2 regions of the Pseudarthrobacter sp. 01T43 genome follow, and region 1 is predicted to be linked to the other one. Evidence: riboswitches for the same ligand, from Rfam matches in the RefSeq annotation. Region 1 holds a riboswitch; the other holds the start of a gene.
What was found. Region 1 has a riboswitch for cyclic di-AMP ahead of AC1DIM_RS00350 (aggregation-promoting factor C-terminal-like domain-containing protein). Riboswitches for the same ligand answer to the same signal wherever they lie in the genome.
Positions count from the first base shown of each region.

Region 2: another riboswitch for cyclic di-AMP. It lies ahead of AC1DIM_RS16065 (C40 family peptidase); the one in region 1 lies ahead of AC1DIM_RS00350 (aggregation-promoting factor C-terminal-like domain-containing protein).

Region 1 is NZ_JBFTPV010000001.1:81,622-88,594, reverse strand. It holds gene AC1DIM_RS00385 (glycosyltransferase family 4 protein) at 1-118, shown strand, start outside; gene AC1DIM_RS00380 (DNA glycosylase AlkZ-like family protein) at 115-1,389, shown strand; gene AC1DIM_RS00375 (nucleoside deaminase) at 1,406-1,909, opposite strand; gene AC1DIM_RS00370 (phosphatase PAP2 family protein) at 1,970-2,761, shown strand; gene upp (uracil phosphoribosyltransferase) at 2,774-3,409, shown strand; gene AC1DIM_RS00360 (VOC family protein) at 3,470-3,844, shown strand; gene AC1DIM_RS00355 (YdeI/OmpD-associated family protein) at 3,955-4,398, opposite strand; gene AC1DIM_RS00350 (aggregation-promoting factor C-terminal-like domain-containing protein) at 4,564-5,268, opposite strand; cyclic di-AMP (ydaO/yuaA leader) riboswitch at 5,274-5,435, opposite strand; gene AC1DIM_RS00345 (ArnT family glycosyltransferase) at 5,656-6,973, opposite strand, start outside.
Region 2 is NZ_JBFTPV010000021.1:1,660-8,632, reverse strand. It holds gene serC (phosphoserine transaminase) at 1-42, opposite strand, end outside; gene AC1DIM_RS16075 (iron-dependent transcriptional repressor DtxR) at 320-1,012, shown strand; cyclic di-AMP (ydaO/yuaA leader) riboswitch at 1,188-1,406, shown strand; gene AC1DIM_RS16070 (M23 family metallopeptidase) at 1,410-2,234, shown strand; cyclic di-AMP (ydaO/yuaA leader) riboswitch at 2,384-2,545, shown strand; gene AC1DIM_RS16065 (C40 family peptidase) at 2,616-3,305, shown strand; gene AC1DIM_RS16060 (NlpC/P60 family protein) at 3,476-4,228, shown strand; gene AC1DIM_RS16055 (HNH endonuclease) at 4,466-4,966, shown strand; gene mobA (molybdenum cofactor guanylyltransferase) at 5,011-5,688, shown strand; gene AC1DIM_RS16045 (DUF6457 domain-containing protein) at 5,685-6,023, shown strand; gene AC1DIM_RS16040 (molybdopterin molybdotransferase MoeA) at 6,034-6,973, shown strand, end outside.

The sequences.
Region 1 (6,973 bases):
CGACGATTGGCGAACCGCGGCCCTTGCTGCCCGGGACCATTTGCCCGGCTGGGACACGACTGCACAAAAAGTGGCGGCCATCCTCTCCACGCCCCCACCGGTGGACAATGGGGCATGACCACGCACGCAGCCCCCGCCGTTAGCCGCAATCCGCACTTGGCTGCTCCAGAGTCCCAAGCTCGAGAACTGCCGGCTCCGGTGAACCTTACTCCTGAGCTGCTCAGGGCGTGGGCCTGGCACAAACAGGGGCTCGACGGTTCGCTGCAGGGCTCTGACGCCGCTGACGTCTTCACCAGGGCAGGTTGGGCACGCTCTGTCGGCGGGGCCAACCCGTATCTCACTCTCTTTGCGCGCGCGGGCATCAGCCGCGCACAGGCGGACGCCGATGTCCTGGCCCTCAAGATCCATGAGCTGCCCACCGCCCGCCGCTGCACCTACGTCCTGGGCGCGGATGACTTCGCGTGGGGGCTTCAGATCGGCCGCGATGCCGCTGTGGCTCCGTTCCGCGTGCTCGCCAGGATGGGCGTCGAACGCGGCGAGGTCACGCTCCTGGAGGAACAGATCCTCCACGCCTTGGCCGAAGCCGGTGGCCCGCTGGACCCCAAGCAGCTCAGGGAGCTCCTCGGAGATTCGGTGCGGAACCTGGGCGAGGAAGGCAAAAAGAAGGGCGCCGCCACCACGCTGCCCACGGCCCTTGGGCTCCTCCAGGCGGATGGCCGGATCCGGCGTGTGCCGGTCAACGGCCGGCTGGACCAGCAGCGCTACGCCTACACGCTGTGGGGGCTGCCGCGCGCAGCCATGGACGACGACGCGGCCCGCGCCCTGCTCCTGGAGCGCTACCTCGGCTGGACCGGCGGCGCCACGCTCAAACAGTCGCAGTGGTTCACGGGCTTCACGTTGACGCACACCAAGGCAGCGTTCGCCGCGATTGGTGCTGTGGAGGTCGCTACTGCTCACGGTGAGGTGCTGTGGATGATGCCCGACGACGTCGGCCGCCTCGCTGCGTTTGGCCCGCCTGCGGAGGAACAGATCCAGTTACTCGCCGGTACAGACTCGCTGGTTCTGCTCAGGCGGAACTCAGCGGACCTGTTCGCTGAACCCGACAGGGACAAGAAAGTCTTGAACTCCACCCTGGCGCTGCAGGCTGACCTTCCGGACCATCCCATTCTGGACCGCGGCCGGATCATCGGGCTGTGGCAGTACGATCCCGCAGAATCGCGAATTGCCCACTGGCTCTTCGCCGGCGCCACACCTGCGGTTACCCGGCGCATCGCCGAAGTGGAGGCGTGGATCCGGGATGAACTGGGCGACTTCCGCTCCTTCAGCCTGGACTCGCCGGCATCCCGCCGGGACCGGATCGACGCCCTGAACGCCGCCGGTACTGCCTAGGCTCTGCGGTGGGCGGTTAGGCCCTGCGGTGGGCGGCGAAGAAATCCCTCAGCAGGGCCCCACACTCGTCTTCCCTGACGCCGCCGTAGACCTCCACCCAATGATTGAGCCGGCGCTCGCGGAGGACATCGAACACCGAGCCGGCCGCTCCGGCCTTCTCATCCCAGGCGCCGAAAACCACCCGGGGAATTCTGGCCAGGACTACGGCGCCGGCGCACATGGCACACGGCTCCAGGGTGACCACGAGCGTGCAGTCCGCTAGCCTCCAGCCGTCCCCGGCGCCTCCATCGAGCTTCGACAGGGCACGCAGCTTCTCCGCCGCCTGGCGGATGGCCACCACCTCCGCGTGGGCGGTGGGGTCACCCAGATCCTCCCGCTGGTTCCGGCCGGAACCCAGCACGCCGCCGTCGGGCCCGATAACAACAGCGCCGATGGGTACATCCTCCGTGGCCAGAGCCAGGCGGGCTTCGTCGAGGGCAAGGCCCATCCACTCGCTGTGTTTAATTTCGCCGGGCGCCATGGCTCAATGATAGTTTCGATGGATATCCGGTTTGCCACGCACTAACGCCAGGAGCACCACGTGGATACCCTCCCGCAGCGGTTGAGGAAATGGTTTGGGCCCTATGCAGCGTTGACGATCACGCTTCTGATTGGCGGTGCGATCATTGTGGCGCTGGCCGTTTTGGGTGCCGAAGTGTATGACAACGTGGTGGACGAGGCCGGCCTGGCGAACCTGGACAAACCTGCCCTGTCGTATGCCGAAGACCTGCGGAACCCTTGGCTGGATTCGGTGGTGACAGGGTTTACGAATATCGGTGGCGGGATCGGCATGCCGATTCTTGGCAGCATCCTTGTCGCCTGGCTGACGTACCTGGGAAGGACCTGGCGGCCGCTGATCCTGGTGGGCGGCGCCGCGGCGTTCTCCATCACTGCCACCACGGTGGGGAAGAAGTTGGTGGGACGCACCCGGCCGGACCACGCCGATGCGGTACCGCCCTACGAAAACTCGCCGTCCTTTCCCAGCGGCCACACGCTGAACACCACAGTGGTCATCGGACTGGTGGTCTACCTGGCATGCCTGCAGTTCCAACGGACGCTGGTCCGGGTGTCATTGATCACCGGCGGAACGCTGTTCATCATTGCCATGGGTCTGAGCCGAGTCTTCCTGGGCCACCACTGGCTCACCGACGTCATTGCCGCCTGGCTGCTCGGCCTGGCCTGGGTGGGAATTGTGATCCTGGCGCACCGCCTGTTCCATTTCTTCCGGCGGCGTGAACACCGTGGGCCTGCACCCACGTTTGACCGGCCCGTGGTGCGTGATGTGGTGGAGGAGGGCGGCATTACCGGGCACGGCAAGGGCAACGCCGGATGATAGTTTTGACCCATGCGCACTCTTGTTGTGGACCACCCGCTGGTCGCCCATAAGCTCACCGTCCTGCGGGACAAAAACACATCGTCTCCGGTCTTCCGGATGCTGACGGAAGAGCTGGTGACCCTGCTCGCCTACGAGGCCACCCGCGATGTCCGCACCCAGCCTGTGACCATCGAGACGCCGGTGAGCACCACCATAGGCACCGCCTTCACCAAGCCCACTCCCTTGGTGGTCCCCATCCTCCGCGCCGGCCTTGGCATGCTCGAGGGCATGACCAAACTGGTCCCGACGGCCGAGGTGGGTTTTTTGGGCATGGCCCGGGATGAGGAAACCCTGGACATCATCACCTACGCCGAACGCCTGCCGGAGGACCTCACCGACAGGCAGATCTTTGTGCTGGACCCCATGTTGGCCACCGGCGGCACCCTGCGCGAAGCCATCAAATTCCTCTTCAAGCGCGGCGCCTCGGACGTCACCTGTATCTGCCTGTTGGCCGCGCCGGAAGGCCTGGCGAAGTTGGAAGAAGAACTTGCTGACTCCAACGTCACCATCGTTCTGGCCTCCATCGACGAAAAGCTCAATGAGAAGTCCTACATTGTGCCGGGGCTCGGCGACGCAGGAGACCGCCTCTACGGCATCGCCGGCTAGTTTCCGGCACAACGGCAAAAAGGCCTTCCGGATTCAGGAGCCCGCCGCTAGCCTGTGCGGATGGACTGGAAACTCGAGCTTGTCTTTGTCCCTGTATCCGACGTGGACCGCGCGAAGGATTTTTACGTCAACAAGGTGGGGTTCAACGCTGATTACGACGAGCGGCCCAGCGACGGCATCCGCTTTGTCCAGCTGACGCCGCCCGGCTCGGCCTGCTCGATCTGCATAGGGGAAGGGCTCAATGACGCCCCGCCAGGCACAGCCCCGAGCTTGCAGATGGTGGTCCCCGACATCCAGGCCGCCCATGAGCACCTCAAGAACAACGGGGTGGACGTGAGTGACGTGGACGTGCAGGATTGGGGCCATTTTGTGTACTTTGCAGATCCCGACGGCAACAAGTGGGCCGTGCAGTACATTCCGGGCCGCCAACCCTAAGCTCCCCGCGAGCCTAAGCCACGGGCCGCGAACCTAAGCCCAGGGCTGCGAAGCCTCGGGGTTGATTCGCCTGGGCGACGCAGCAGCGCGGTGGACGCATTGGCGGGGGCTCATTTCTTTCCGGCCTTGAGGTCGGCTACGACCTTCATGATCCGACGAGCCCGAGTTTCCGCTGTCTTGGCGTCGCCGATCGGCTCCACGTACCGGCGCTGTGTGCTGTAGTTCAGCGTGCCGTAGAACGCCTGGGCGGCCGGGTCGGCGGCCAGGGCGGCTGCGAGGTCGTCCGGGACTTCGATGATGCGCGGCTGGGTATCCAGTTCAACGTCCACTTCGACCGTGTCACCGGACGCTACGCCGGTGACGTCCCGGTTCGCCGTGCTCACTCCAATTAGATACTGCCCGCCCATGACCGCAATGCTGCTCCGGTAGCTCTTGCCGTTGATGGTCACCACCACGGGCGGACGCTTGCCTGCCCCGAGTGCCGCGACCACCCCCTCGGGAACATCAATGCCTGCCTTGTTGCCGCTGCCGATGATGGTGGTGGTGAATTTCATGGGCCAAGTATGACCCGGCGGCCCGAAGCATGGGAAGGAAGCAGGGGCTGCCGGGACGGCTGGCTGGCGGCGGGGAGACAAAAACAGCAGGCCCTGAACCGGGGGTTCAGGGCCTGCTGCATCCTGGCGGGACTTCGAAGAGTAGGGCTCAGGACAGAATGGGGTTTAGTACCAGTTGTGCGACAGGTGGAAGTTCAGCGCGCCGCACGGCGACTGGTAGCGCTCCTGGATGTAGTTCAGGCCCCATTTGATCTGCGTGCGGTAATTGGTGAGGTAGTCCGCCCCGGCGCTCGCCATCTTCTCGGCTGGCAGCGACTGGACGATGCCGTACGCGCCACTGCTGGCGTTGGTGGCTGTGGTGGTCCAGTCGGATTCCTTGGTCCACAGTGTGTGCAGGCACTGCATCTGGTCAGCGGACCAACCGTAGCTGGCCAGCTGGCCGGCGGCGTAGGCCTGGGCTCCGGCGGGGTCATTGACGGCCACAACAGGAACGGGCTCCGGTGCGGGGGCAGCTGCAGGAACGGGAGCTGGTGCAGGAGCGGGCGCTGGTGCCGGAGCGGGAGCAGGTGCGGGCTCGGCGGCCTGCGGCGCAACGCTGATCTCAGGAGCGGCGGGTTCCGGCGCAGGCTTGGCCTGCATTTCGGCCTTTTCCATTGTCAGCTGCGACTCGACGTCGGCCGTGGATAGCTTCTGGGTATCGCTGACCGCTGTCAGCGCGCCGGATTCGGACGCCTGGCCCGCTGCACCCAACCCGATCAGGAGGGCGCACGCCGTGCCGAGCACGGCTGCACGCTGTCCCAGCGAGGGAATTCGGTTGCGAAGTTTGGTTGACCCGTCCTGCGGGCGCGTTTGTACCTTGGATTCAGACATGGTTGATCGCCTCTCACACCTGCGGAGTTAGCTGTCGGGTTCGGATGAGGGCATCCGGCCACACGGAAGATCACGTGCTGGCTTCACCCCAAGGGCGACAATAAAAGCCCGGGACTCTGGGTCCCCCGCCTCTGCCTCGATCGAACGGAATCCGGGAAGCGGCAGAGCTTGGCGTCATCCGGATGTGCGGCCCGAACGGGATCCGCACTCTATCGACGGTACAGGAGCATGGCGATTAAGTCACATTTCGGTAACGAGGATCACGACGGCGGCGTGTTGCCTTGCGTCGATCGGCAAGCGCGCTTTGTGACCGCCACAATGGGGGGCGGCCCCTTCGCGGCCGCCAACCCGTTTTCAGTCCGTCGGGCTTACTCAGCCCATTCCGGTCTATCCGGCCAAGGCGTAGACCGTGGTGCCGCCGATGGTCTGCGCCGGGAAGTTCGCCGCCACCCATTGGGCTATCTGGGACGGCGCGTCCGATCCGCTGGTGGACCGCATATTCCCGCTGGCAATGAAGTAATGCACCCTGCCTTGCCTCACCAGATCCTGGAACTGGGCAACGGTGGGGGAGGGGTCTGTTCCGTTGAAGCCGCCCACGGCCATAATCGGTAGTTCCGTGGCCAGTTGGTAGCCGGCCGCGTTGTTCGAACCCACGACGGCAGCTGCCCAGGTGTAGCCGGACGCACCATCTTTCAGCGCTGCAACAAGCTCGGACGACGGCGTGGTTGCCCCGAGGAGGCCACCCATTCCGCCGGCTTGCCGATTACCGCCGCCGGCGTTCCCCCCGGGGCCGCCCTGACCGGATCCGCCCTGCCCGGTGCCGTTGGGGCCAACGCCGTTGGTGCCGAAGCCGTTGCGCGCCCCGCCGGCAGCGCCACCGAATCCGCCCGCCGCAGTCGCGCCAGGACGGAAACCGCCTGCGCTTGTCAGCGGCCCGGCACTGACGATCGCGCCGCTGTGGGCCGCGGCCGCAGTTGAAAGCGAGAAGGCCAGCGGACCCGCGAGGGATGCCGCGACGGCGAGGACCGCCGTCGTCCGCTGAACGAAACGGATCTGCAGGAGCCTACCAAACAGCACACCCGCGGCGCCGGCGAGCCCGCCGATCAGAACCAGCCAGCGGAGCCACGGACCGTATGCAGCGGTAGTGCCCAACAGGTCGAAGGCCATCAATGCCGCAGCCGCGACTGCAGCGGAAAGTAGCAGGGCCGCGACGGACTGCCGCCGGTGCTGCCAGAGAAGGACACCGCCCAGCCCGGTCAGCCCCGCGATTCCGGGCGCCAGCGCCACCGCGTAATACGGGTGGATGATGCCGGCCATGAAACTGAACACCAACGCGGTGACCAGCACCCACGAGCCCCACACCATGACCGAGGCGCGCACAGGGTCCGTGCGCGGTGCGCGGCGGCCAACCCACAGCAGGCCGGCGGCGAGGAGCAGGACGGAAGGCAGCAACCACGCGATCTGGCCGCCGAATTCGCTGTTGAACATCCGCAACAGGCCGGGGATCCCCCAGCCGTTTCCGCCGCCCACGCTGCCGGTTTCGTCGCCGGTCAGGCGGCCCAAACCGTTGTAACCGAGCGTGAGCTCAAGGATCGAATTGTGCTGCGAACCGCCAATGTAGGGTCGCAGATTCGCCGGCGTCAGCTCCACAGCGAGGAGCCACCAGCCGGCGGAGGCCAGCATGGCTGCTCCCGCCCCCGCCAGC
Region 2 (6,973 bases), on a different contig from region 1:
GGGCAGGAGATCGGCAGGAATAGTGATGCTGGTTTCGCTCACAAGGGCTCCAAATTCGGCATGGACGTGGTTGACGTCCGGGACGGTGGGGTGGCCGGCAGTCAGCGGCGACTGCAACGAGGGCCGCTTTTATTCTGCCTGAAACCTTGGATCGGGCGGCAACCGGCGCCGTCATAGTCTGGTCAGTGAGACGATTCGCAGCCTAGGGCGATTATCCGGACAAATTCAAAATAGGTTAAGCTTTTTACTGGACCTCTCTGCGGCTTGAACGCGATACGGTGGGTCAACGCAAGGTACTGTGCTCGAGGAGCTGAGCTGGATGACGGATCTGATCGATACCACGGAGATGTATCTTCGAACCATTTTGGAGCTTGAGGAAGAGAACATCGTTGCTCTTCGCGCACGCATCGCCGAGCGGCTGCGCCACTCCGGACCCACCGTTTCCCAAACCGTCGGGCGGATGGAACGCGACGGTTTGGTTGTGGTGTCCGGGGACCGTCATTTGGAACTCACCGAGACCGGCCGCAAGCGCGCCACCGAGGTGATGCGCAAGCACCGGCTCGCGGAGCGCCTCCTGGCTGACGTTATTGGCTTGGACTGGGCCTACGTTCATGATGAAGCGTGCCGCTGGGAGCACGTGATGAGCGAGCGGGTGGAACGGCGCATCTACCAACTCCTTGACCACCCCACCAAGTCGCCCTACGGCAATCCCATCCCCGGGCTGGCCGCGCTGGGCGGAGCTGCCGCCCTCCCTGAAACTGGTGTGATTAATCTCGTTGAGGCCATGCGCGGATACGGGCCGACGTCGAGTGTCACGATCAGCAGGCTGGCTGAGCCCATCCAGGTGGAACCTGAGTTGTTGGTACAGCTGGATGAAGGCGGAATCAGGCCCGGCGCGGCGGTCTCGCTGGAGCGCGTAGGGGAGTACATTTCCGTACGGGTTCCGGGGATCGAGGGCGCGCTCGAACTGCCACCGGAAGTCGCGGCCCACGTTTTCGTTTCGGTTAGCTGAAACCCGCCGCAGTCACATGAAGCGGTCCTGTGGCGCGGCCGATCCTCTTTGGGCTAGCGCAACTTCTGCCATTCCGCAAATATAACGGAATTGTTACTGTCCGTTTTGATCGCCTATAGTTTGAAACCAAGCGTCGATACAAAAGCGTTACCTGATCCGGAGCCGAGCTCTGCCAGCGAATCAGGTGCACGAGTCACCAACTGGCAGAGGCGGGGGAACCACAACCGGCAGTCGCAAGGCTGCCTTGGGGTGAAGTCCGTCAGCAGCAAGCCTCTTCCAGCGAGGGATCCTCACGGGATATTTCTGCGCGAAGTGCTTGCAGCGGCGGGCCGGGTCTTTGAACTCTCTGATCCGAATCCGACAGCTAACTTCGCAGGCTATCCAGAGAGGAACATTCTTGACCACGCAATACTCAAGGGGCCGCCGCCGCGCGGCGGGCCCTGCTTCGGCGCCTCGCACGGTCGGGGATTCCACCGCGGAGAGGCCCCGCGATCCGCAGCGCGAAGCGCGCCGCCGCCGGGGTGCATTCCGGCAGGTGACCGATTTCGCCGCCGCCAGCGGCGTAGGGCAGAAAGCCGGCATCGCCCTTGCCGCAACGGGCCTGCTCCTGACCGTGACCGTTCCGGTAACGGGCCCGGTCATGGCGGACCAGCAGCCCGGCCAGTCCGTTTCGGCAGTGTCGGCCGCTCCGCAGCCTGAGATTTCCGCCGAAGCTGGCGCGCAGATTGACTTCAGCCGCTCTTCCGTTGTTACCCAAGGCGACCCGGACGGCAAGCTCAAGCAGCTGTTGAGCGCCCAGTCAGTCGGGTCCATCACGCGTGCGGCCTCCGCCGGAACCCTTGGCCCGCCGTTGGCCCAGATGATCACCGCGTCGCCTTTCGGGTTCCGCGTCAGCCCTATCACCGGTGGTACCGGTGACTTCCACCGCGGCCAGGACTACGTGGCGCAGTGCGGGACCCAGGTGATGGCTGCTGCCAGCGGAACTGTGACATTTGTTGGCTGGCACCAGTATGGCGGCGGTAACCGCGTCGTGGTGGACCATGGCAACGGACTGGAAACCACGTACAACCACTTGTCCTCGTTCGCCGTCAAGGTCGGCCAGACCGTGACCCGCGGCCAGGTTGTGGCCCTCAGCGGCACCACGGGCGCCTCCACCGGTTGCCACCTCCACTTCGAGGTTCAGGTCAACGGCGACGTCGTTGATCCCACCGGATGGCTCTGAGCTCAAATGATGGTCAGCTCTCAAATCTCGGTGACATGCCGTGACCTGAATGTGACATTGGCTCTGATCTCCTGTAACGTCTAAAGCGCGTCAACTTTTCCGAAGTTGACGTTCTTGAGTGGATTGCCTAGCTCTGCCACCGCTCAAGGTCCGTTCGCATGACATCGTCTGGCAGGGGCGGGGGAACCAATTTTGGTCTTCGATTCTGAAGGCCTTGGGGTTAAGTCGCAAAGCTTCCCAGGAAGCGGCGCGGCCGGGTGAACTCCCATCCGAATCCGACAGCTCACCTCGCAGGCATTGGGAGAGGCTACCTTCGTGTCTTCACGCCATAATTCTGCGCGCCACCGTGCGCAAACGGTTCGCACCAATCCTTTGGGCTCCGTGTCCAAGGCAGTCAGTGCAAATGCCGGGACCGTAGGTCGCCAGGCTGCAGTCATTGCAGCCGCGTCAGGTCTCATCCTGACCATGGGGCTTCCGGCCAACGCCGCTGACACCACCGCTGGTGTGTCCGCGTCCACCGAGTCCGGATCCGCACAGGCTGCGCTTGCCGTGACCGCCGCACCCACCGCCACCGTCTCCTTCGAGCGCCCGGTGGTCAAGACCACGGCCGCGCCCGTGATCGAACGGGTGCGTGCGCAGTCCACCGCTACGGAAACAGCAGCCCGGGCTGCTGGTGCACCGGCTGCCGACGCGACCAAGGACGCATCGGCCAAGCTTGCGGATACCGTTTCCTCCGCAGCTGCGTCGGGCCTGGCAGCCATTGCCTACACCGGCATCGGCCACCCCTACCTGTGGGGTGGCACCACTCCCAACGGCTGGGACTGCTCGGGCTTCACGCAGTGGGTCTACGCCCAGGCCGGCATCAGCATTCCCCGCACGAACGCCTGGACCGTTATGCGGCCCACCTCCACGCCCGCTCCCGGTGACCTGGTTATGCAAAACGGCGGCGCCCACGTGGGCATCTACGTCGGCAACGGCATGATGATCAGCGCACTGAACCCCTCGCAGGGCACCATGCTGCACGCTGCTGCTGCAACGGGCACCTCCTCCTTCTTCACCCTGGCGAAGTAACTTCCCTGCGCCTTTGTCCCTGCAGTCTTGCGCTGCAGGGACTCTTCCTCGCGGAAACCCATACTGAATCCCCGTTCGGGGCGTGCCGGCGTACCCCCAAGATGCCGGCGCGTCCAAAGCCCTTATGCCTGCTACCGCGGTGCTGAGGAACACGAAAGAGAGAAACATTAATGACTACTCGTGCAGCTGTTGCACGGCACCGCGCCGAGGTCACCAAGACCAACTCGCTGGCTGTCATTGCCAAGGCAGTCGGCGACAACGCCGGCGGCATGGGCCGTCAGGCCGCGGTTATCGCCGCTGCTTCCGGCCTGGTCCTGACCAGTGGTATCGCGGCTAACGCCGCCGACACCGGTGTTCAGCACGAAGCGGCCCCCACCGTTGAGGTTGGCGTCGCGGCACCGGCCGTCATTTCGGCTGAATCCACCATTGCCATCTCCTACGAGAAGCCGGCAGTCACCACCACGCCGGCTCCCGTTGAAGAGCCCGCGGCCGTTGTTGAGGCGCCGGCCGCCGCCGCTCCCGCGGCCACGCCCGCGGCAGCCATCAAGGTGGCCTCTTCCGCTCCCGCAGCACCGGCCGCACCGGTCGCTGCCAGCGGTAAGGGCCAGGCCATCCTGTCCGCTGCGTACGCCCAGTTGGGTGTCAACCAGGACTGCACCATGCTGGTGACCAACTCGCTGGCCGCTGTAGGAATCCACTTCCACGACTGGCCCGCCGGCTACCTCTCCCTGGGCCGCACCGTGAGTGCAGCAGAAGCACAGCCCGGCGATCTGATCTACTACGCAAACGGCGGCTCAGGCATGGCCCACATTGCTGTCTACGCAGGCAACGGACAGGCCGTGCACGGCGGCTACAACGGCAACCAGACCGTTGTGTTCAGTGCCAACGTTGGCTCAGGACCGGTTTTCATCCGCGTGTCCTAGCAACTGTTTGAGCTTTCAAAGGACCTCCGCCTGATGGCGGGGGTCCTTTGCTGTCTCTTGCCCTGCCGGAACCGGGCGGGCAGGTGGCGGCCTCGACACGTCGGAACGGTCGGACCGGGCGATTAGTTTTTCCGGGTATTTTTTGTTTACTCTTGTGGTGTCGATCCATAGCCCGGATATGCCGGGGGCAGCCGGCCCTCGTGCCCCTGACGGGTGCGGCCACAAAGAGGTAAGTGCATGCGCACTCTCGTTCTGAATGCTGGATATGAACCGCTGGCGGTAGTCACCTTCCGCCGGGCGCTGGTGCTTGTGCTCACGGGCAAGGCCAGCGTGATTGCCGAGGGCGATGACCCCGTGGTGGGGCCGCAGGAGATCCTGGGCCGCCCGTCCGTGATCCTCCTGAACCGCTACATCCGCCCGAGATACAACCAGAGCACCGCAGTCAGCCGCCGCGGTGTCCTGCGGCGGGACGGTCACCGGTGTGCTTACTGTGGCAAGGGTGCCCACACCATCGACCATGTGCAGCCCAAATCGCGTGGCGGCGCAGACTCGTGGGAAAACCTTGTAGCTGCGTGCCTTCGATGCAACAACAGCAAGGGCGATCATACGCCTGCTGAGATGGGCTGGAAGTTGAGGTTTGTGCCTGAACCGCCGCACGGCACCATGTGGCAGATCAAGGAACTCGAGAAGCCGACGCCTGCCTGGGATCCTTTCCTCCTGCCTGAGCGGGCGGCCTGATCCCTTCGAGCGCAGTGAGGTCCCAGCGCAGTTAGGCTGGGGACGTGGATGCAGACCCTTTCGATTTTGATGCCCTCATTCTCGCCGGCGGACGTTCGGCGCGTCTGGGCGGCGTACCCAAGCAAGGGCTGACGTACGACGGCGAAACCCTGTTGCGCCGTTCGGTCGCCGCCGCCGGAGGTGCCCGGGCCGTCGTCGTCGTGGGTCCTGACGCCGGGGAAACTCCCGCCGGGACCCTCAGTTGCCGTGAGGAGCCCCCCTTCGGCGGTCCGGCTGCGGCCATCGCCGCCGGGCTCGCAGCACTGGATAAGGCGGAAGGCAGCCGGCCGGCGTTGACCCTGGTTCTTGCCTGCGACATGCCCAACGTCAGGCAGGCAGTGGCGGCCCTCCGGGAGGGGCTGCGCGCCGCGGGCCCGACGGCGGAACAGGACGGCGTGGTGGCTGTCTCTGAGGATGGTCGCCGGCAGCCGCTGGTGGGCTTTTATAGCACGGCCGCGCTACAACGCTCCGCGGCGGAACTTGCCGCCCACGGTGACTTAACCAACGGGTCGGTCCGGGCACTCCTTGCTAGTCTTGACCTAAAACCTGTCGCCGTTCCGGCTGGCTCCACGGCAGACGTGGATACCTGGGACGATGCCGCCACCCTTGGGGTGGCCGGCCCTGATCCACTCGGTGGATTCCGGAGCACTGCGGCCGCAGAAGATTTGGGAGGCACAGCATGAAGAGCCAGGACGAGACGCTGGAAGAGTGGTGCCGGTCCCTGCTGCAGGCGTATGACTTGGAGGACGTGCAGATTGACGTCAACGCCATCCTCTCGCTGGCCGGAGTTGCGGCCCACTCAGTAGTGCGGCCAGCCGCTCCGCTGACGACTTATATTGCCGGTCTCGCAGCGGGTCTGGCGGCCGGATCGGGGCAGGCGCCCGACGCCGCAGCCATGGCAGCGGCCATGGACCGCGCCCGGACCCTGGCCGCGGACTACGACTCTGAAGCAGGCGAGACTGTAGCCAGCGGGCCTGAAGCCACCCCTTCCAAGGCCACAGGGGCCCCCGTCGAATGATCACCGTCGAATGACCGCCGCCCCCGGCGATGAAGCCGGGAGCCCCGACCCGCAGCATGCCCCGCCGCCGCCGAAGTCCCACTCAACCCACCTGGCCCACACTTGGGAAGAGGCGCGCCAAGCTGCCTTTGACAGCGCCACCCCGATTCCGCCGGGACGCGTCGCGCTCAGCCAGGCCTTGGGGCGGGTCCTGGTTGAAGACATCACGGCGCTGCACGACATGCCGCACTACGCATCGTCTGCCATGGACGGGTGGGCGGTCAACGGCAGCGGCCCATGGATCGTGGCGGAGACCGGCCACCGGCTGGCCCCGCATCAGGCCAGTCCCATTGTCACCGGCGGATTGATCCCGCAAGGCGCCAAGGCGGTGCTGCGCAGCGAGAGCGCAGTGCTCGGCACCGACGACGACGGCCTGCCGCTTGTGCTCACGGGCGGCACCGCCCGCCCGGGCGAGCCCGGCAACGGCCAACACATCAGGAAAGCTGGCGAGGAGGCGGCCGAAGGGGACATCCTGGTGAAAGCCGGTGTGACCCTGAATCCGGCACACCTGGCCGTCGCCGCCCTGGCCGGGCATGATGACCTGCTGGTTCGTGGGAAGCCTGTGGTGAAGCTCCTGCTCACCGGATCCGAAGTGGTGGCACAGGGTTTGCCTGTGCCGGGGCAGGTCCGCGATACGTTCGGCCCCCAGCTTGCATCCGTGGTGGACATGCTCGGCGGCCTTTACGGCGGCCAGGAAAGGATCGGCGACTCCTATCCCGAGTGGCTGGCAGGGCTGGAGGACCTCGCACCGGAGGTTCCGGACCCCGCCGCGCTGCCCGCCGACGTCGTCATCACTACCGGCGGGACGGGAGTCTCTGACACGGATCACCTGCGCCGCGCCGTGGCGGAACTGGGCGGGCGGCTGATCATCGACGGCATCGCCATGCGCCCCGGCCACCCCGCTGTCCTGG